DNA from 3 places in the Inquilinus sp. Marseille-Q2685 genome. Region 3 is predicted to be linked to each of the others. Evidence: predicted binding sites of a transcription regulator. Region 3 holds the regulator's gene; each other region holds the start of a gene.
The links. Region 3 encodes HrcA, which represses chaperone genes, less so after heat shock. Its sites were predicted from a motif close to GTTAGCACTCNCCNNNGGNGAGTGCTAAC; they were not measured.
Positions count from the first base shown of each region.

Region 1 (6,666 bases), 170 kb from region 3:
TTCTGCTCCTCCGCCGTCAGGGTCCAGCCGGTCGGGTTGCCCGGGCTGTTCAGGAACAGGGCGCGGGTGCGCGGTCCGCAGGCGGCGAACAGCCGGTCCAGGTCCAGCCGCCAGCGGCCGTTCTCGACCCCGATCGGCACCGGCACGGTGCGGCCGCCGGCGATCTCGACGGCGCTGAAGATGTTCGGCCAGACCGGGGCGGGCAGGACCACCTCGTCGCCCGGCCCGACCAGCGCCTGCATGGTCATCATGATCGCCTGCATGCCGCCGACCGTGACGTAGATCCGGCCTGGAGACACGGTGGTCCCGGCGATCCGGCCGACATAGCCGGCCAGGGCCTCGCGCAGCGGCGGGATGCCGCGCTGCCAGGTGTAGAAGGTCTGGCCTTCGAGGAGGGCGCGGTTCGCCGCCTCGGCGATGAAGGCTGGCGTCGGCCGGTCGCCTTCGCCGACCCAGAGCGGGATCAGGTCGGGCTTGCCGCGCCCGGCATTGACCACCTCGACGATGCCGCTCTCCGGCAGCTGCGCGATGTCGGGCCGGATGCCGCCCAGAAGACCCGCCGCCATATGTCCGTCCACGCTGACCTCTCCCTGCATTCGGGCCGGAGGTTAGCAAGACGGGACGGCGGGCGTCATCCGCGGCCGGCGCATGGGCGCCGCGCGGCCGAAGCGGGAAGGCGAGGCGGGACGATTCCCCGGGAACCGATCGGGGACCGCATTGTTAGGAGAGGGAGGCCCCAACGGCGCTGGTTCGCGAGCGGCTCCGGTCGCCCGACAGCGGGCGGGCCTCGGCGGCCCCGGCGGAGTCCCTCCCCGCCGCAGCCGTGCGATGCAGGACCCCGTGACCGGATCCCCCCCTCCTGGTCACGGGCGGCGGCGGGGCATAAGCGCCCCGCCGCCGGCCTGCTTCTCCTCTTCGAGATTTCAGTGCAGCCGGAACTCGGCGGCGCAGAGCCGCAGATCGCTCGGCTTGACCACGCTGGTGGACGCGACCCGGACCGAGTGCAGCTTGCCCTCGATGTTGTGGGTCCAGAAGTCGAGGAAGCGATGCAGCTCCGGGAAGCGCGGGGCGAGATCGAGCTTCTGCCACACGAAGCTCTGCAGCAGCCCAGGATGATCGGGCAGGTGGTAGAGAATCTCCGCCGTGGTCAGGCGGTAACCCTGCAGCTGACGTTCCAGATCGGTCATTCCGTCACCGTCCCTTTCCTTCCGCACGGCCGGGCTTGCGCGCCCGGTCTATGAAGCAAATGTGATGTGGATTTCCGATGCGGGCAAGAGTATATCTAAGGAAATCAATATGTTAGCAGCGCTCTGGCAGGAGTGCTGCCAGATCGGCGCCGGCTCAGGCGAACAGGTCGCGGTGCTCGCGCTGCACCGTCGGCAAAGCCCGCAGGATCTCCGACAGATGCGCCCGCAGCGCCGCCTCGGCGCCGTCCGGGTCGCGCCGGTCGATCGCCGCCAGGATGGTGCGGTGCTGCGCGATCAGCGCCGGCAGGGACGAGGCCGAGGGCAGCGTCAGATGGCAGACGCGGTCCATATGCGCCTTCAGGTCCTCGATCACGGTCCAGGCAGACGGGCAGCCGGCGCCCTCGGCGATCGCCGCGTGGAAGGCTTCGTCGGCGCGCTGGAACTCGTAATGCTCTCCGGCCGCGGCCGCCGCCTCCTGGGCTTCGAGATGGAAGTCGATGCGGGTGCGGATCCGGGCGTCGAAGCGCTCGCAGGCGCGCCGCACCACCGCGCTCTCCAGCGATTCGCGGATGAACCGGGCTTCCAGCATCCGTTCGATCGAGATCTTGACCACGAAGGTGCCGCGCCGCGGCAGCACCTCGACCAGGCCGGAGCGGGCGAGGGCGATGAAGGCCTCGCGCACCGGCTGCCGCGACACGCCGTAGCGGACGGCGATCTCCTGCTCCGACAACGGCGCGCCGGGCTTCATGGCCAGGGTGACGATGGCCTTGCGGATCTCCAGCTCGATCAGCCGGGCGATGCTGGTGGTCTGGTCGAGGAGATCGAGCGGCGCCATGCGGATCAAGCTCGCGAGGGATATTGCATCAAGTCAACTACCATACTAGGCTCATTCTTACCATACTAGACGCGAGCCTGATCATACCAGGCGGAAGCAAGGGGGAGGCGTTCGTGAAATCCATCGCGGCATTGGTCCTGGGCGCGGCGCTGTCGCTGGCGGCGCTTCCGGCCTCGGCGCAGACGCTGCGCTCGGCCGACATCCATCCCGACGGCTATCCGACGGTCGAGGCGGTCAAGTATCTCGGCGAGCTGATGGAGCAGCGCACCGGCGGCCGGATCAAGATCCAGGTCTTCAACAACGCCCAACTCGGCGCCGAGAAGGACACGATCGAGCAGACCCGGTTCGGCGTGATCGACATGAACCGGGTGAACACGGCGCCGTTCAACAACCTGGTGCCGGAGACGCAGGTGCTGGGCCTGCCCTTCCTGTTCCGGTCGGTCGACCACATGCACAAGGTGATGGACGGCCCGATCGGCGACGAGATCCTGAAGGCGTTCGAGCCGCACGGGCTGGTCGGGCTGGCGTTCTACGATTCCGGCGCGCGCTCCTTCTACACCACCAAGACGGCGATCCGGTCGATCGACGACATGAAAGGGCTGAAGATCCGGGTCCAGCAGTCGGACCTGTGGATCGCGATGATGCAGGCCTTCGGCGCCAACCCGACGCCGATGCCCTTCGGCGAGGTCTATTCGTCGCTGGAGACCGGCGTGGTCGACGGGGCTGAGAACAACTGGCCGTCCTACGAATCCTCGCGCCATTTCGAGGTGGCGAAGCACTACACCCTGACCGAGCATTCGCTGACGCCCGAGGTGCTGGTGATCTCCAAGATCTCCTGGGACCGGCTCACGCCCGACGACCAGGCGCTGCTGCGCCAGGCGGCCAGGGAGTCGGTGGCCAAGATGCGCGAGCTGTGGACCGCGCGCGAGAAGCAGTCGGAGGAGAAGGTGCGGGCCGGCGGCGCCGAGGTCATCACCGTCGACAAGGCCTCGTTCAGCGCCGCGATGGGCCCGGTCTACGACAAGTTCATCACCAGCGACGCGATGAAGTCGCTGGTCGAGCGCATCCGCGCGGTCCAGTAAGCAGCTTCGCACCTCCGGCCCCGCGCTGCCGCGCGGGGCGGCCCTGTTCCGAGTCATGGGAGTTCGGCCGGGATGGCATCGGTCCTGAATGTGCTGCGCCGGATCCTCGGCGTCCTGTCCACCGGCGCCCTGTGGCTGGCCGGAATCGGCATGGTGGGGATGACCGCCACGGTCGGATGGCAGGTCTTCGCCCGCTACGTGCTGAACGACACGCCGAGCTGGGCCGAGCCGCTGACCCTGCAGCTGATGGGCTGGTTCATCCTGCTCGGCGCCGCGGTCGGCGTGCGCGAGAGCTTCCATCTCGGCCTCGACCTGCTGCAGCAGGCGCTGCCGGCGGCGCTCGGCCGGGTGCTGGAGGCGGTGAACCTGCTGCTGATCCTCGGCTTCGGCATCGCCATGGCCTGGTATTCGGTCCAGCTCGCGATCGGGACCTGGACCGCGACCATCCCGGTGCTCGACCTGCCGGGCGGCTTCGATTTCATCCCGCTGATCATCGGCGGCGTGCTGATCGCGCTGTTCGCAGCGGAACGGCTGGTGGAGCTCGCCGCGGGCCTCGAGCACGAGGCGGCGGTCGACGGCGTGCGGGAGCTGGCGTGATGGAGCTGTGGATCCTGTTCGGCAGCTTCACGCTGCTGCTGCTGATGGGCACGCCGATCGCCTTCTGCCTCGGCATCGCCTCGCTGGCGACGGTGGTCTATATGGGCCTGCCGCCGGTGGTGGTGTTCCAGCAGATCAATTCCGGCATGAACGCCTTCGCCATGATGGCGATCCCGTTCTTCATCTTCGCCGGCGACCTGATGATCCGTGGCGGCATCGCCGAGCGGCTGATCCGCTTCGCCGCCAGCCTGGTCGGCCACCTGCGCGGCGGCCTGGGCCAGGTCAATGTCGTCGCCTCGACCCTGTTCGGCGGCATCTCCGGCTCGGCCGTGGCCGACGCCTCGGCGATCGGCGGGCTGATGATCCCGCAGATGGCGGCCCGCGGCTACGACCGCGACTACGCCGTCAACGTCACCGTGAACTCGGCGATCATCGCCTTGATGATCCCGCCGTCGCACAACATGATCCTCTATTCGATCGCGGCGGGCGGCAACGTCTCGATCGCCGACCTGTTCACCGCCGGCATCGTGCCGGGGCTGCTGCTCGCCGCCGCTCTGATGGTGACCGCCTATGTCGTCGCCCGCCGCCGCGGCTATCCGTCGGATCCGTTCCCCGGGCTGCGCGCCGTCGGCCGCTACCTGGTGGTGGCGCTGCCGGGGCTGCTGCTGATCGGCATCATCTTCGGCGGCGTCCGCTCCGGCATCTTCACTGCGACCGAAAGCTCCTGCATCGCGGTGATCTACGCCCTGCTGGTGGCGCTGCTGGTCTATCGCGAGCTGGACTGGCGCGGCTTCGTCGAGGCGGTGCAGGGCGCCGTCCGCACCACCGCGATGGTGCTGCTGGTGATCGGCGCCGCCGGCGCCTTCGGCTGGCTGATGGCGCTGCTGCAGGTGCAGACCGCGACGGTGCAGGCGATCAACGCCATCTCCAGCGACCCGCTGGTGGTGCTGCTCTTGATCAACGTCGCGCTGCTGCTGCTCGGCACCTTCATGGACATGGCGCCGATGATCATCATCTGCACCCCGGTGCTGCTGCCGGTGGTCAAGGCCTTCGGCATCGACCCGGTGCATTTCGGCGTGATCCTGATCCTCAACGCCGGCATCGGGCTGAACACGCCGCCGGTCGGGTCGGTGCTGTTCGTCGGCTGCGCCGTCGGCAAGATCTCGATCCGCCAGGCGATGCGCACGATCTGGCCGTTCTTCGGCGCCTCGATCGCGGTGCTGCTGGCGGTGACCTACATCCCGTCCCTGTCGCTCTGGCTGCCCGCGCTGTTCCGCTAGGGAAGAGAATCTTCGCACGGGCCTTGACCGGTTTTCGCGCTCCCCTTAAATGCGTAGCACTCACCGGCCGAGAGTGCTAACGACCGGCCGGGGCAGGCCCTGAACGCAGATCTCGAAACGAGAGAGTGGGAGAGCGAACGATGCAATTCCGTCCCCTGCACGACCGTGTGCTGGTGCGCCGCATCGAGCAGAACGAAAAGACTGCCGGTGGGATCATCATCCCGGACACCGCCAAGGAGAAGCCCCAGGAGGGCGAGGTGATCTCGGTCGGCGCGGGCGTCCGCGACGAGGCCGGCAAGCTGCAGCCGCTGGATGTCAAGGCCGGCGACCGCATCCTGTTCGGCAAGTGGTCCGGCACCGAGGTCAAGCTCGACGGTCAGGATCTCCTGATCATGAAGGAGAGCGACATCCTCGGCATCATCACCGTGAAGAAGTCGGCCAAGGCGGCCTGATCCGCCCCGTCGCCTTCACCGGAATCCCGATAGATAAGGAATAGAGAGATGGCTGCGAAGGACGTGAAGTTCTCGCTCGACGCCCGCTCCCGCATGCTGCGCGGCGTCGACATCCTGGCCGATGCGGTCAAGGTCACCCTGGGCCCGAAGGGCCGCAACGTCGTGATCGACAAGTCGTTCGGCGCGCCGCGGATCACCAAGGACGGCGTGACCGTGGCCAAGGAGATCGAGCTCTCCGACAAGTTCGAGAACATGGGCGCGCAGATGGTGCGCGAGGTCGCGTCGAAGACCAACGACCTGGCCGGTGACGGCACCACCACCGCGACCGTTCTGGCCCAGTCGATCGTGCGCGAGGGCGTCAAGGCCGTCGCCGCCGGCCTGAACCCGATGGACCTGAAGCGCGGCATCGACAAGGCGGTCGAGGCCGTCGTCGGTGACCTCAAGACCCGGTCGAAGGTCATCAAGACCAACGCCGAGGTCGCCCAGGTCGGCACCATCTCCGCCAATGGCGAGCGCGACATCGGCGAGATGATCGCGAAGGCCATGGAGAAGGTCGGCAACGAGGGCGTGATCACGGTCGAGGAGGCGAAGAGCCTCGACACCGAGCTCGAAGTCGTCGAGGGCATGCAGTTCGACCGCGGCTACCTGTCGCCGTACTTCATCACCAATGCCGAGAAGATGATCGCGGAGCTCGAGAGCCCGTACATCCTCCTGCATGAGAAGAAGCTGTCGAACCTGCAGGCCATGCTGCCGGTGCTCGAGGCGGTGGTGCAGTCGGGCAAGCCGCTGCTGATCATCGCCGAGGACGTCGAGGGCGAAGCCCTGGCCACCCTCGTGGTCAACAAGCTGCGCGGCGGCCTGAAGGTCGCGGCGGTCAAGGCCCCGGGCTTCGGCGATCGCCGCAAGGCGATGCTCGAGGACATGGCCATCCTGACCGGCGGCCAGGTGATCTCCGAGGATCTCGGCATCAAGCTCGAGAGCGTCACGCTCGACATGCTGGGCCGCGCCAAGAAGGTCGTGATCGCCAAGGAAGAGACCACGATCGTCGACGGCGCCGGCGCCAAGAAGGAGATCGAGGGCCGCTGCAACCAGATCCGGGCGCAGATCGAGGAGACCTCCTCGGACTACGACCGCGAGAAGCTGCAGGAGCGTCTGGCCAAGCTGGCGGGCGGCGTCGCGGTGATCCGCGTCGGCGGCGCCACCGAGGTCGAGGTGAAGGAGCGCAAGGATCGC
Region 1 covers NZ_CAKAKL010000002.1:521,190-527,855, forward strand. Annotated here, with positions in the region: gene LG391_RS11490 (pyridoxal phosphate-dependent aminotransferase) at 1-566, opposite strand, end outside; gene LG391_RS11495 (usg protein) at 924-1,187, opposite strand; gene LG391_RS11500 (GntR family transcriptional regulator) at 1,342-2,022, opposite strand; gene LG391_RS11505 (TRAP transporter substrate-binding protein) at 2,136-3,104, shown strand; gene LG391_RS11510 (TRAP transporter small permease) at 3,177-3,701, shown strand; gene LG391_RS11515 (TRAP transporter large permease) at 3,701-4,981, shown strand; gene groES (co-chaperone GroES) at 5,122-5,433, shown strand; gene groL (chaperonin GroEL) at 5,482-6,666, shown strand, end outside.
Region 1: groES (co-chaperone GroES) is a predicted target of HrcA. The motif match lies at 5,034-5,062, and genes of this name have one in related genera.

Region 2 (6,666 bases), on a different contig from region 3:
CAGATGCGCGGCGTAGTCGGATTTGAGCGGGCTGGGGTCGAGCCGGAAGGCCTGGTCGCGCATCGGCACCAGCGTGGCCCGCGAATGGGCGTCGGCGCTGGAGAACAGGGTGACGTCGTGACCGAGATCGACCAGCGCGTCGGACAGATGGGCGACGATCCGTTCGGTACCCCCGTAGAGCTTCGGCGGCACGGCTTCGTAGAGTGGAGCGATCTGGGCGATCTTCATCGTCGGACCTGAGATGAATGGGCGATGAAATCGGCGGGCTGCGCGATGCGGCCCGCCATGGGCCGTGTCGGCGGAAGACGGTACAGGGGCGCGCGGCGGCTACAGGCGGGCGCCGCTTCCCGCCCTGCCCTGCGGGACCAGCTGTCCCGCCGGGGGTATCGTCCGCCGGGGCACCTGCGATGCCCTCCGGGCCAGGCTGGCGATGCGGGTGGGCGGGTAAGCCTCGCGCAGCACGTCGGAGACGAAGGTGTTGGCGAAGTCCGAGGAGGCCTCCGGATGAGCCCGGCGGAACACCTCCAAGGCCTTGTCGCACGCGGCCCATTCGTCCGCCCCGGCCTTCCGGCTGGAGCGATAGGCGGCGAGCACGCGTGCGCTGATCGAAGAAGCGGAACCGGTCATTCTGGTCCTCTCTTTTCAAGCCCCGAACCGGGACATGCCGATCACGAGCGTCCGCTGGGCGCCACCTCGACCGCGAGGGTCTGGGTCCTGCCGTCCCGCTCGATCGTGAGTTCCACGCGACTGCCAACCGGTGAGAGGCCGATCTTGTTCCGAAGTTCGGACGAATTTCGCACCGGGGCGCCGTCGACCGCGACGACCAGGTCGTTGGCCCTGATCCCCGCGCGCGCCGCCGGCGACCTTTGATCGACCGAGACCACCACCGCGCCGCCGGTCCTGTCGAGCCGCAGCGACTGCGACAATTCGGGCGTCAGATCCCGGATCGAGACGCCGATCCGCCCGCGCTGGACCGAGCCGTTGCGGATGATCTGGTCCATCACCGCGCGCGCCATGTTGATCGGCACGGCGAAGCCGATGCCGACGCTGCTGCCGGTGGCGGACAGGATCGCCGTGTTGATCCCGATCAGCCGGCCGTTGAGGTCGACCAGCGCGCCGCCGGAGTTCCCCGGATTGATCGAGGCGTCGGTCTGGATGAAATCCTCGTAGCCGCCGTTGCGGCCGATGCCGCTGCGGCCGAGGGCGCTGACGATGCCCGATGTCACCGTCTGGCCCAGGCCGAACGGGTTGCCGATGGCGAGGACGAAGTCGCCGACCTGCAGCCGGTCGCTGTCGCCGAGCGGCATCTCCGTCAGCGAAGAGCCGCCCGGTATCCGCAGCACGGCGATGTCCGTCGCCGGGTCACGCCCGACCAGCCGGGCCTTGAAGCGCCGGTTGTCCTTGGTGGTGACCTCGATCGTGTCGGCGTCGTCCACCACATGGTTGTTGGTCAGGACATAGCCCTGCCGGGCATCGACGATCACGCCCGATCCGGCGGACTGGACCTCGCGCTCGACCACCTCCGGCATGTCGAAGAAGCGGCGGAAGAACGGGTCCTGGAACAGCGGATTGCGCTCGCGCACATGGCCGCGCACGGCGATGTTCACCACCGCGGGCGTCGCCTGCTGCAGGATCGGGGCGACCGAGTTGAACTGCGGGCCGGCGAAGGGCGGCAGCGTGCCCGCGGCCGGGGCCGTCGCGCCGGACAGGACCAGCGTCAGGGCGACCAGCCCACCGCCGAGGGCCCCCCGGAACCGGCCGGGAATGGCTCTGAACACCATCGCGATACCTCCGAAGCGATATCCAATGATGAGGGCTGATGAGGGCGGGAAGGCTTGCGCCTTCCCGCGGATCCGGTCTTCCTCAGTAGTCCATGCCCGCGCCGGGGGTCGGGGTTTCGGCCGGCTTCTTCGGCAGCTCGGCGACCATCGCCTCGGTGGTGATCAGCAGGCCGGCGACCGACGCCGCGTCCTGCAGCGCCGTGCGCACGACCTTGGCCGGATCGATGATGCCCTTGGCGTACATGTCGCCGTACTCGCCGGCCTGGGCGTCGAAGCCGAAGGCGTGCTCGTCCGACTCCAGCACCTTGCCGACGATCAGCGACCCGTCCTCGCCGGCATTGAGCGCGATCTGACGCGCCGGCGCCTGCAGGGCGCGGCGGACGATATCGATGCCGGTGCGCTGGTCGTCGTTGTCCCAGGTCAGGCCGTCCAGCGCCTTGGCCGCGCGCAGCAGGGCGACGCCGCCGCCGGGCAGGATGCCCTCCTCCACCGCAGCCTTGGTCGCGTGCATCGCGTCGTCGACGCGATCCTTGCGCTCCTTCACCTCGACCTCGGTGGCGCCGCCGACGCGGATCACCGCGACGCCGCCCGCCAGCTTGGCCAGGCGCTCCTGCAGCTTCTCGCGGTCGTAGTCCGAGGTGGTCTCCTCGATCTGCGCCCGGATCTGGTTGCAGCGGCCCTGGATCTGGTCCTTGGACCCGGCGCCGTCGATGACGGTGGTGTTCTCCTTCTCGATCACCACCCGCTTGGCGCGGCCCAGCATGTCGAGCGTGACGTTCTCGAGCTTGATGCCGAGGTCCTCGGAGATCGCGGTGCCGCCGGTCAGGATCGCGATATCCTCGAGCATCGCCTTCCGCCGGTCGCCGAAGCCCGGGGCCTTGACCGCCGCGACCTTCAGGCCGCCGCGCAGCTTGTTGACCACGAGCGTCGCCAGCGCCTCGCCCTCGACGTCCTCGGCGATGATCAGCAGCGGCTTGCCCGACTGCACCACCGCCTCGAGCAGCGGCACCAGCGCCTGCAGCGAGGACAGCTTCTTCTCGTGGATCAGGACATAGGCGTCCTCGAGCTCGACCCGCATCTTCTCCGGGTTGGTCACGAAGTAGGGCGAGACGTAGCCGCGGTCGAACTGCATGCCCTCGACGACTTCGAGCTCGGTGTCGAGGCTCTTCGCCTCCTCGACCGTGATCACGCCCTCGTTGCCGACCTTCTGCATCGCCTCGGCCAGGAACCGGCCGATCTCGGCGTCGCCATTGGCGGAGATGGTGCCGACCTGGGCGATCTCGTCGTTGCGCGTGATCTTGCGCGCGTTGGTCCGCAGCTCGGCGACGACGGCCTCGACGGCCTTGTCGATGCCGCGCTTCAGGTCCATCGGGTTCAGGCCGGCGGCGACGGCCTTGGCGCCCTCCTTCACGATCGCCGAGGCCAGGATGGTCGCGGTGGTGGTGCCGTCACCGGCCAGGTCGTTGGTCTTCGACGCGACCTCGCGCACCATCTGCGCGCCCATGTTCTCGAACTTGTCGGAGAGCTCGATCTCCTTGGCCACGGTCACGCCGTCCTTGGTGATCCGCGGCGCGCCGAACGACTTGTCGATCACGACGTTGCGGCCCTTGGGCCCGAGCGTGACCTTGACCGCGTCGGCCAGGATCTCGACGCCGCGCAGCATCCGCTCCCGCGCGTCGGTGGCGAACTTCACATCCTTGGCAGCCATGCTCATTCCTCCTCAACGAAACACGACCACGCGGGCGCCTCAGGCGGCCTGGCGCAGGGCGGCGCCGTCCAGCACGCCCATGATGTCGCTTTCCTTCATGATCAGGATCTCCTCCCCGTCGATCTTGACCTCGGTGCCCGACCACTTGCCGAACAGCACGCGGTCGCCGACCTTCACATCGAGCGGCACGAGCTCGCCGCGTTCATCCCGCGCGCCGGGGCCGACGGCGATCACCTCGCCCTCCTGCGGCTTCTCCTTGGCGGTGTCGGGGATGATGATGCCGCCCCTGGTCTTCTCCTCGCTGGTGAGGCGCCGGACGGCCACGCGATCGTGCAGCGGACGGAATGTCATTGCGGACTCCTGTCTTGCCAATAGCGTCATGTGGGCAGGGCGGCGCCGCTGAAATGCAGGGGGCGCCGGCCCGACGGATGCCGACATAGGAAGGCCGAAAATCGGCTTCAAGAACCTTCCTCAAAAATTTTGGCACTCTCGGCATGAGAGTGCCAACCCGCTGGAATCGCGGATGAAAACCGGCCGGCTCGGCATCGCCGCCGGAACCGCGTAGGATCGGCGGACCGGGGCAAAAATATTCCGCGGCGCTGTCGGATTCTGGTGCCGCGCACCGTCCTCGGATCGGCGCCGGCATCCGCCGCGCCGATCCGGGCCCCTATCCAGGAGAGGAACGCCGCCATGCAATCCGTTTCCCAGGCGATCAAGCCCTACCTGTTCTTCGACGGGCGCTGCGACGAGGCGCTCGAATTCTACACCCGCACCCTCGGCGCCAAGGTCGAGCAGCTGTTCCGCTTCAAGGACGCGCCGCCGCAGCCGGAGGCGCCGCCCCAGGAGGGATGCGGCCCGATGACCGCCGACATGGCCGAGAAGGTGATGCATGCCTGCGTCACCATCCGCGGCACGATGCTGTTCGCGTCCGACGGCATGTGCCAGGGCAAGCCGGAGTTCAAGGGCATCTCCCTGGCCCTGGAGACCGAGAGCGACGCCGAGGCGGAGAAGGTCTTCGCCGCCCTGGCCGAAGGCGGCCAGATCCAGATGCCGATGGCCCCGACCTTCTTCTCCTCGCGCTTCGGCATGGTCGCGGACCGCTTCGGCGTGTCCTGGATGATCACGGTCGCACAGGCGCGGCCGGCCTGATCCGCGGGACGGGGAGGACGGCCTGCCGTTCTCCCGTCTCCCGTCATCGGTCGTTGACGCTTCCTCCTCTTCGGTCTAGTCCGGACGGCGAGCGGGCCGGCACAGCCCGCCGACGCCCGGTTCCGGTTGCCCGTCTGCGCCTCCGGACCATGTCATTCCGGAACAGAACCGTTTGGAGTCCCCATGAGCCAGGAAGCGAACAGCGATCCCGGCCTGCTTCTCTTTACCTCGCTTTGCATCGGCCTGCGCGACTGGGCGCAGACCGGCGCCGGCCCGGGCCCGCGGCAGCGGCTCAACTGGAAGCACGCCACCGACCTGCTGCGGCAGGGCCTCGACGCCGAGGCGGAGGCCGAGATGCGCCGGGCCGACCCGCTGACCGCCGCCGAAGAAGACGAGGCCCGCCGCTTCGACCTCCGCGCCTTCGACAAGGCGCTGGTGGCCGCCAACGACGTGCGCGGCTGGATCGACTAGCCGTTTTCCGCCCGACCGCTACACTGCCTCCAACAGCGAGGCGGATCGGGAGGCGCCAATGGTCAGCGAACCGAGCTATGTCAGCGGCATCGCCGACGCGCCGCTGCTGGGCGAGACCATCGGCCGGGCGCTGGACCGCGCCGCCGCGCGCTGGCCCGACCGGCCGGCGCTGATCGACCGGGCCCAGGGCATCCGCTGGAGCTGGCGGGACCTCGCCGACCGCGCCGAAGCCTTCGCCGCCGGCCTGCTCGCCCTCGGCCTCTCGCCCGGCGACCGCATCGGCATCTGGTCGCTGAACCGGGCGGAATGGGCGCTGACCCAGTTCGCCGCCGCCAAGGCCGGGCTGATCCTGGTCACGGTCAACCCGGCCTACCGCCTGGCCGAGCTGGAATACGCGCTCAACTTGGTCGGCTGCGCCGCGCTGGTCACCGCCACCGCGTTCAAGACCAGCGACTATCTCGGCATGCTCAACACCCTGGCGCCGGAGCTGGCAACGGCCGACCCCGGCCGGCTGCGGGCGGCGAAGCTGCCGGCGCTGCGCAGCGTCATCCAGATCGGCGGCCCAAGTGGCGTAGCAGCCCCCGGCACCATCCCCTTCGACAGCGTCGCTAGCCTCGGCGGCGCGGCGGAGCGGGACCGGCTGTCGCAGCTGGCCGGCACGCTGCAATTCGACGCCCCGGCCAACATCCAGTTCACCAGCGGCACTACCGGCTCGCCCAAGGGCGTCACCCTCAGCCACCACAACATCCTGAACAACGGCTGTTTCGTCGGCCGCGGCCTGGCGCTCAGCGAACAGGACCGGATCTGCATCCCCGTGCCCCTCTACCACTGCTTCGGCATGGTCATGGGCAACCTGGCCGCCGTCACCCACGGCGCCGCCATGGTCTATCCGGGCGAGGGCTTCGACCCGCTGGCGACGCTGGCCACGGCGGCGGAGGAGCGCTGCACCGCGCTCTACGGCGTGCCGACCATGTTCATCGCCATGCTCGACCATCCGCGCTTCGCCGAGTTCGACCTCTCCCGCCTGCGCACCGGCATCATGGCCGGGTCGCCCTGCCCGATCGAGGTGATGAAGCGGGTGGTCGGCCAGATGAACATCCGCGAGATCACCATCTGCTACGGCATGACCGAGACCAGCCCGGTCAGCTTCCAGAGCGCGGTCGACGACCCGCTGGAGCGGCGGGTCTCCACCGTCGGCCGGATCCACCCGCATCTCGAGGTCAAGATCGTCGACCCCGAGGGCCGGATCGTGCCGCGCGGCCAGCGCGGCGAGCTGTGCACCCGCGGCTATTCGGTGATGCGGGGCTACTGGAACCAGCCGGACAAGACGGCGGAGGTGGTGGACGCCGCCGGCTGGATGCATTCCGGCGACCTGGCGGTGCTCGACGACGAGGGCTTCTGCAACATCGTCGGCCGGATCAAGGACCTGGTGATCCGCGGCGGCGAGAACGTCTATCCGCGCGAGGTCGAGGAGTTCCTGTACCGCCACCCGAAGATCCAGGACGTGCAGGTGTTCGGCGTGCCCGACCCGAAATACGGCGAGGAGCTGTGCGCCTG
Region 2 covers NZ_CAKAKL010000008.1:275,261-281,926, forward strand. Annotated here, with positions in the region: gene LG391_RS28810 (glycosyltransferase family 4 protein) at 1-228, opposite strand, end outside; gene LG391_RS28815 (hypothetical protein) at 328-627, opposite strand; gene LG391_RS28820 (Do family serine endopeptidase) at 669-1,781, opposite strand; gene groL (chaperonin GroEL) at 1,864-3,489, opposite strand; gene groES (co-chaperone GroES) at 3,529-3,840, opposite strand; gene LG391_RS28835 (VOC family protein) at 4,180-4,638, shown strand; gene LG391_RS28840 (hypothetical protein) at 4,822-5,109, shown strand; gene LG391_RS28845 (AMP-binding protein) at 5,168-6,666, shown strand, end outside.
Region 2: groES (co-chaperone GroES) is a predicted target of HrcA. The motif match lies at 3,969-3,997, and genes of this name have one in related genera.

Region 3 (6,666 bases):
GTCGTCGGACTCCCGCTCGCCAGCGTCGCCGCGCCGTTCGAAGCGCTGGATCCGGACTTCGAACTCGCGCTCGATCGGCACCGGCAGGTTCAGCGGGACGGTCAGCATCGGGCCGCCGGCGAGGACGGCGTCGACGGCGGCGACGATCTCCGGATGGCGGATCGCCTCGGCCATGTCGCGGCCCAGGAGCCGGTCGCCGAACAGCCGCTCGGCGGCGCCGTTGGCGCGCAGCACGCTGCGGTCGCCGGCCAGCACCAGGATCGGGTCGTCCTGCGCCTCCAGGATCTCCGACGCGGTCTGCAACTCGACCGCCAGGCTGCGCTCGCGGCCGCGGGCATGACGCTGCAGCCGCTGCAACTGCAGGAACAGGATCTGGCCGATCTCGGTCGAGGGCCGCGGCGGCCGATCCGGCGCCTCGGAGGCCGAGGCCTCGATATGGCGGCGCAGCAGGTCGAGGTCGCGCAGCAGGCGCCAGGCAAACAGGCCGGCGACGCCGACCACCGCCACCACCCCGGCCGCCGCTAGCCAGATGCCGATCCCGTCAGATCCTGCCGACAGCAGCAGCAGCGCGATCACCAGAGCGGCGATCACCCCGATGCCGAACAGGTGGCGATAGATCGGTCCGGCCATGCCCATGCGCCTCGAACAGCGAGCCCCAGAATACCGCGATCACGCGGAAAGCGGCGACGCTACCCGTGGTCGATGACGGTTTCATGTCGTCGGCTGCGGCATCGGGGCCGGTGCCGCCATGCGTCAGGAGGGGACGGACACGCCGCCACCGGCGCCCATATAGACGCCCTTGGCCGGCTTGTCCGACCGCTCGCAGGCGGCGGCGGCGACCGCCACCGCCAGCAGCGCCGCGAGAAGGCCGAGCCGCCGCATCACTCGCCCTTGGCCACGCCGACCATGGCCGGGCGCAGCAGCCGGCCCTGCAGCACATAGCCGGGCTGGACCACCTGGACGATGGTGCCGGACGGCTTGCCGGTGCCCGGCAGCTCGAACATGGCCTGGTGGAAGTTCGGGTCGAAGGTCTCGCCGACCGGCTCGATCCGGGTCACGCCGTGGCGCTCGAAGGCGGCCAGCAGTTGGCGCTCGGTGGCGGCGACGCCGTCGACCAGGGTCTTCAGCGCCGGATCCGCGTCGACCGCCTCGGCCGGCACCGCGTCGATGGCGCGGCGCAGGTTGTCGGCGGCGTCGAGCAGCGACTTGGCGAAGCCGGAGATGGCGTATTTCGCCGTGTCCTCGCGCTCGCGCTCCGACCGGCGGCGGATGTTCTCGGTCTCCGCCAGGGCGCGCAGCGCCTGGTCCTTCAGCTTGGCGTTCTCGGCCTCGAGAGCGGCGATGCGCTCCGCCGCCCCGGCCAGCGCCGCATCGCCCCCGGGATCGGAGGCCTGCGCGGCTTCGGCCGCGGTTTCGGTCTCGGCGACACCCTCGACCTCGGGCCCGGCGGCCCCGGTCTCCGGCTCCGTCGCGTCGGGGCGGGGCTCGGCGGACATCGTCTTGCTGTGCATCATGCTACCTGGTTCGTGGTCTCGTTGGTTCTGAGGAGACGGCCTATCATCTTCGCGGTGTAATCCACCATCGGGATGATGCGCGCATAGTTCAGCCGGGTCGGCCCGATCACGCCGACGGCGCCGACCACGCGCTGGTCGCCCCCCTTGTAGGGGGCGATGATCATCGAGCAGCCAGTGTGGCTGAACAGCCCGTTCTCGGCGCCGATGAAGATCTGCACGCCCTCGGCGGCATTGGCCGCGTCGAGCATCCGCAGCATCGCCTCCTTGGTCTCCAGCGCCTGGAACAGGCTGCGGATGCGCTCCAGATCCTCCAGCGCCGTGACGTCGTTGAGCAGGCGCGACTGGCCCTTGACGATCAGCGTGCCGCCCCCGCCGCCGCTCCAGGTGGCGAGGCCGGCCTCGACCACCTTGGCGGCCAGGCTGTCGAGCTGGCTCTTCTGCGCCTCGATCTCGCCCAGCACCTCGGCGCGGGCCTCGGCGATGGTGCGGCCGACGATGCGGGCGTTGAGATAGTTGGTGACGTGGACGAAGGTCGAGGCCGGCAGGCCCAGCGGCACCTCCAGCACCCGGTTCTCGACCATGCCGTCCTCGGTGACCAGCACCACCAGGGCGCGGCCGGGCGACAGGTTGACGAACTCGATATGCTTCAGCGGCCGGTCGGTCTTCGGCGCCAGAACGAGGCCAGCGCAGGCGGACAGGCCGGAGAGGGCGGAGGTCGCCTCCTCCAGCATCTCGGACACGCCGCGCCCGGCCTGGGCGCACATCGCCTCGATCGAGGCCCGCTCGCTCTCGCCGACATCGCCGAGCTGCATCAGCCCGTGCACGAACAGGCGCAGGCCCGCATCGGTCGGCAGCCGCCCGGCCGAGGTATGCGGGGCGTAGAGCAGGCCGGCATCCTCGAGATCCGCCATGACGTTGCGGATCGTCGCCGGCGACAGCGACATGCCGAGCCGGCGCGACAGCGTGCGGCTGCCCACCGGCTCGCCGGACTGGACATACGCGTCGACGATCAGGCGGAAGATCTCCCGCGAGCGCTCGTCGAGGTCCCGGAATGCCTGGCCGCCGGATCGGCTTGAAAGTTCGTTCAGCATGCTCATGGCCGTCGCCACGCTATGTAGGGGCCGTTGCACCCGAATCAACGTTCCCGGGCTTTACGGGTCGGACCCGCGAGGATAGCGTGCGCGACCTTCGCCGAGAACAGAAAGCGACCCCATGCGACCGTCCGGACGCGCCTTCGACGCCCTGCGCGCCATCCGCCTCGAGACCGACGTCAACAAATATGCCGAGGGCTCGTGCCTGGCGAAGTTCGGCGACACCCATGTGCTGTGCACGGCCTCGGTCGAGGACCGGGTGCCCTCCTGGCTGAAGGGCGGCGGCAAGGGCTGGGTGACGGCGGAGTACGGCATGCTGCCGCGCGCCACCGACCAGCGCACCGACCGCGAGGCCGCGCGCGGCAAGCAGACCGGGCGGACCCAGGAGATCCAGCGCCTGATCGGCCGGTCGCTGCGGGCCGTGACCGACCTGAAGTCGCTGGGCGAGATCCAGATCAAGGTCGATTGCGACGTGCTGCAGGCCGATGGCGGCACCCGCACCGCCGCGATCACCGGCGGCTATGTCGCGCTGGCCCTGGCGCTGCGCCATCTGGTGCAGATCCGCAAGATCAAGGCGCTGCCGCTGACCGACAGCGTCGCCGCCATCTCCTGCGGCCTCTACCAGGGCCAGGCGGTGCTGGACCTCGACTATGCCGAGGATTCGACCGCCCAGGCCGACGCCAACTTCGTCATCACCGGCAAGGGCGGGCTGGTCGAGGTGCAGGCGACGGCGGAGCAGACCCCCTTCAGCCGGGCCGAGTTCGAGGCGCTGCTGGCGCTGGCCGAGCAGGGCACGGCCGAGCTGGCGGCGATCCAGAAGGCGGCGCTGGGAGAGGACTGAACCCGGCCGGATTGTCATCCCCGGCGCTTGAGCCGGGAGAGCTGCCATGAAATCCTGCCGGCTGTGCCAAGGGAGCGGCCGATGATCAGCCTCGTGTTCTTGGTTTCCCTGATCCCAGCCGCGCTGGTGCTGCCCACCTTCATGACGCCCGGCCTACCACGGATCGAGGCCCATCTGCTGACCACCTTCGTCGCTCTCGAGCGGGCACCCCGGGCCGAGAAGCTGATCGACTACGCGCCCGAGGCCGGCGGCCCGGTCCTGTACCGGCTGCCGGGCAATGCCTGCTTCCTGCGCCTGGGCGGACAGCCCGGCCAGACCGAATGGATCCGGCGCGATGACCTCAACCGGATCGAGATCCTGGTCTCCGCCCCCGGCCTGGCGAAGGCCGGCGGGCGCTTCCAGCCCGACGGCACGGCGGAGCTGCGGCTGGGCTCCCAGACCGTCGCCGTCTCGGTCGCATCGCCCGGCCTGCCGACCTGGCGCTTCACGCTGGAGGAGACGCCGGCCCTGCAGGAGACGCTGGACGCAGACGAAGCGACTCTGCGCTTCACCGCGATCCGCGCCGGCCAGCCGGTGCCGGAGGAGGTGCTGAGCATCGCCGCCGGCAATCTGTGGCAGGCGATCCAGGGCCTCGATTCCTGTGCCATCGGCGCCGAGCTGCCGGGTGTGGTCGGGCCCTGAGTTGCGGTCCGGGCGGTACGGGCGGATCATCCCGGCATCCGAGCCGACCCCGCGAGGTCCCTATGATCGAAGCCTCCTGCCATTGCGGCGCCGTCCGGCTGCAGGTCGCGGAGCGGCCGCAGCGGCTGACCTCCTGCAACTGTTCGATCTGCCGCCGCCTCGGCACGCTGTGGGCCTATTATCCGCGCGACCAGCTGACCATCGTTGCCGGCGCCGGCACCACGGTGGCCTACATCCAGGGCGACCGCAGCCTGGCGATCCACCATTGCCCGACCTGCGGCTGCGTCACCCATTGGGAGGGGTTGCCGGCCGGAGATCCGGCACGGGTGGCGATCAACGCCCGGCTGATCGACCCGGCCGAGATCGAGGGCGTGCCGGTGCGCCGCTTCGACGGCGCCGATACCTGGACCTATCTCGACTGATAGGCGGCCGCCGCGGCCTCGACCCGGTGCTTCAGGCCGGAGCGCAAGCCAAGGGCGAAGGCGGTCTCGGCCATCAGGAACATCGGGCCGATCAGCAGCTGGAACAGGTTCGACAGGAAGGCCGGCCGTTTGCCCTCATAGGCATGGCCGACCAGCTGCAGCACCCAGCCGCCGACGAACAGGGTGCCGGCGACGATCCAGGTGGTCGAAGGCGAGCCGCCGCCGGCCACGGCACGGGCGACGATCAGCCCCGGGATCACCACCACCGCCATGGCCAGGCCGAGCCCGAGATCGAGCGCGATCCACAGGAGCCAGACCAGCAGGGCGACCAGATCGGCCAGCGTCACCGGCCAGCCGCCGATGGTGCCGAGCGGGATGGCGGCCAGCGCGATCAGCACCGCCTGGATGATCGCCGGGATGCCGAAGAAATGGGTCAGCCGGTTGCGGCCGTCGCGGTGGAAGCTGGTGTACATCGCCATCTGGCGATCGAACAGATCCGAAGCCATGCGCGATCCTCCCCGCCAGGAGAATAAACCCAGGGCGGGCTTCACGCGAGACGCAGAGCGATCGCGCGATCAGGCATGCGCGGCGAACGCCAGCACTTCACCCGGAGAGCGGATGGTGGCGCCGAGATAGCCGGTCACCAATGCCACGAGTTCTCTCTTCAGCTCCGGCATCCTCGGCGTCCCGTTCCGGTTGGCGTTGTAGATCACGCTCTCCACAGCAGAGGACAGCACCTGCACGACGGCCGCATCGGCTGCGCCCTTGGGGCCGCCCCGAAACGCCCGGACGACGGCCTCGCATCGGCTCAGATATTCGGCCTGAAAGGCAGCGCGCGCCGCGCGGGATTCGGCGGGGGCGGGCGAGTCGAGCAGGGCCCGGTGCAGCCAGGGATCGATGGAATGGACCGCCACCATCCCCTGGACGAAGTCATCGACGAGATGCCTCAGCCCGCTTCTTCCACTCACGGACCGCCGCAACTCCTCCAGCGCATGATCGAAGTGCTGCCGCCCGACGGCCGCGACCAGCGCGTCCTTGTTCGGGAAGTACTGGTACAGCGTGGCAGTGCCCACCCCCGCCACGTCGATCACCTCGTTGGTCGTGAACCCGAACCAGCCCCGGGCGCTCAGCACGGCGGCCCCCGCCTGGACGATCGCTTCGATCGTGGCGCGAGAGCGAGCCTGGCGCGGCACCCGCCGGACCTTTGCCGACAGCCTGGCATCATGAGTGGACATGCTCTCGCCTCCTGAGAAGGCACTTCGGCGCAGCCGGCCCGCTCGGACGAAGGCAGGCCACGCAAGGGAGGAGAGAGAACGAGCGAGGGAGTGGGCCCCTCGCTCGCTCATGCCGGTCCGATCGATCTGCATCGTCCGGACCGGGGCACCGCAGCGGCCCGAGGGCCGCGTCTGCCGAACTACAGCACGAAGTCGCCGGCGGTCAGGGTGACCACGCCGATGAGACGGATCTGCGCATCGGCCGAGCCGTCGCCATTGGCGTCGATATAGATCTGGGTGTCCTCGGTCCCCGCCTCGTAGCGGACCTCGCCGGCGGCGCCGCTGAACGCCGCCGTGCCGATGAAGCTGCCGGAGCCGCCGGTGATGGCCGACACGTCGATCTTGTCGGCATCGCTTTGCGAGAAATCGTTGATCCGGTCCGGATTGCCGGCCACGGTGTCGGCCGCGGTGGAGAAGACGAAGGTGTCCGCGCCGCTCGAGCCCACCAGGGTATCGGCGCCGCCCCCGCCGTCGATCCGGTCGTCGCCGTAATAGCCGATGATGTAGTTGGTGCCGGCATCACCGGTCAGCACGTCGTTGAATTGGCTGCCGAGGAGGTCTTCGATGCTGTTGTAGACGTCGCCCACCGCGTCGCCGGTGTTGGCGGAGGGGTCGGCCAAGCTGACCGTCAGGCCGGCGGAGGCGTTGTCGTACCCCGCCATGTCGAAGCCGTCGCCGCCGTTCAGGATATCGGCCCCGGCACCGCCGATCAGCTTGTCCTGGCCGGCACCTCCGTTGAGCGTGTCGACGCCGTCGAGGCCGGACAGGCGGTTGTCGCCATCGTTGCCGGTCAGGGGGTCGTCGAAGGCGGGGCCGCGCAGGCTCTCGATGCTGGTCAGGGTG
Region 3 covers NZ_CAKAKL010000002.1:350,761-357,426, reverse strand. Annotated here, with positions in the region: gene LG391_RS10685 (ATP-binding protein) at 1-630, opposite strand, end outside; gene LG391_RS34700 (hypothetical protein) at 754-882, opposite strand; gene grpE (nucleotide exchange factor GrpE) at 882-1,514, opposite strand; gene hrcA (heat-inducible transcriptional repressor HrcA) at 1,511-2,611, opposite strand; gene rph (ribonuclease PH) at 2,727-3,446, shown strand; gene LG391_RS10665 (hypothetical protein) at 3,528-4,127, shown strand; gene LG391_RS10660 (GFA family protein) at 4,190-4,549, shown strand; gene LG391_RS10655 (DUF962 domain-containing protein) at 4,537-5,055, opposite strand; gene LG391_RS10650 (TetR/AcrR family transcriptional regulator) at 5,125-5,784, opposite strand; gene LG391_RS10645 (calcium-binding protein) at 5,964-6,666, opposite strand, start outside.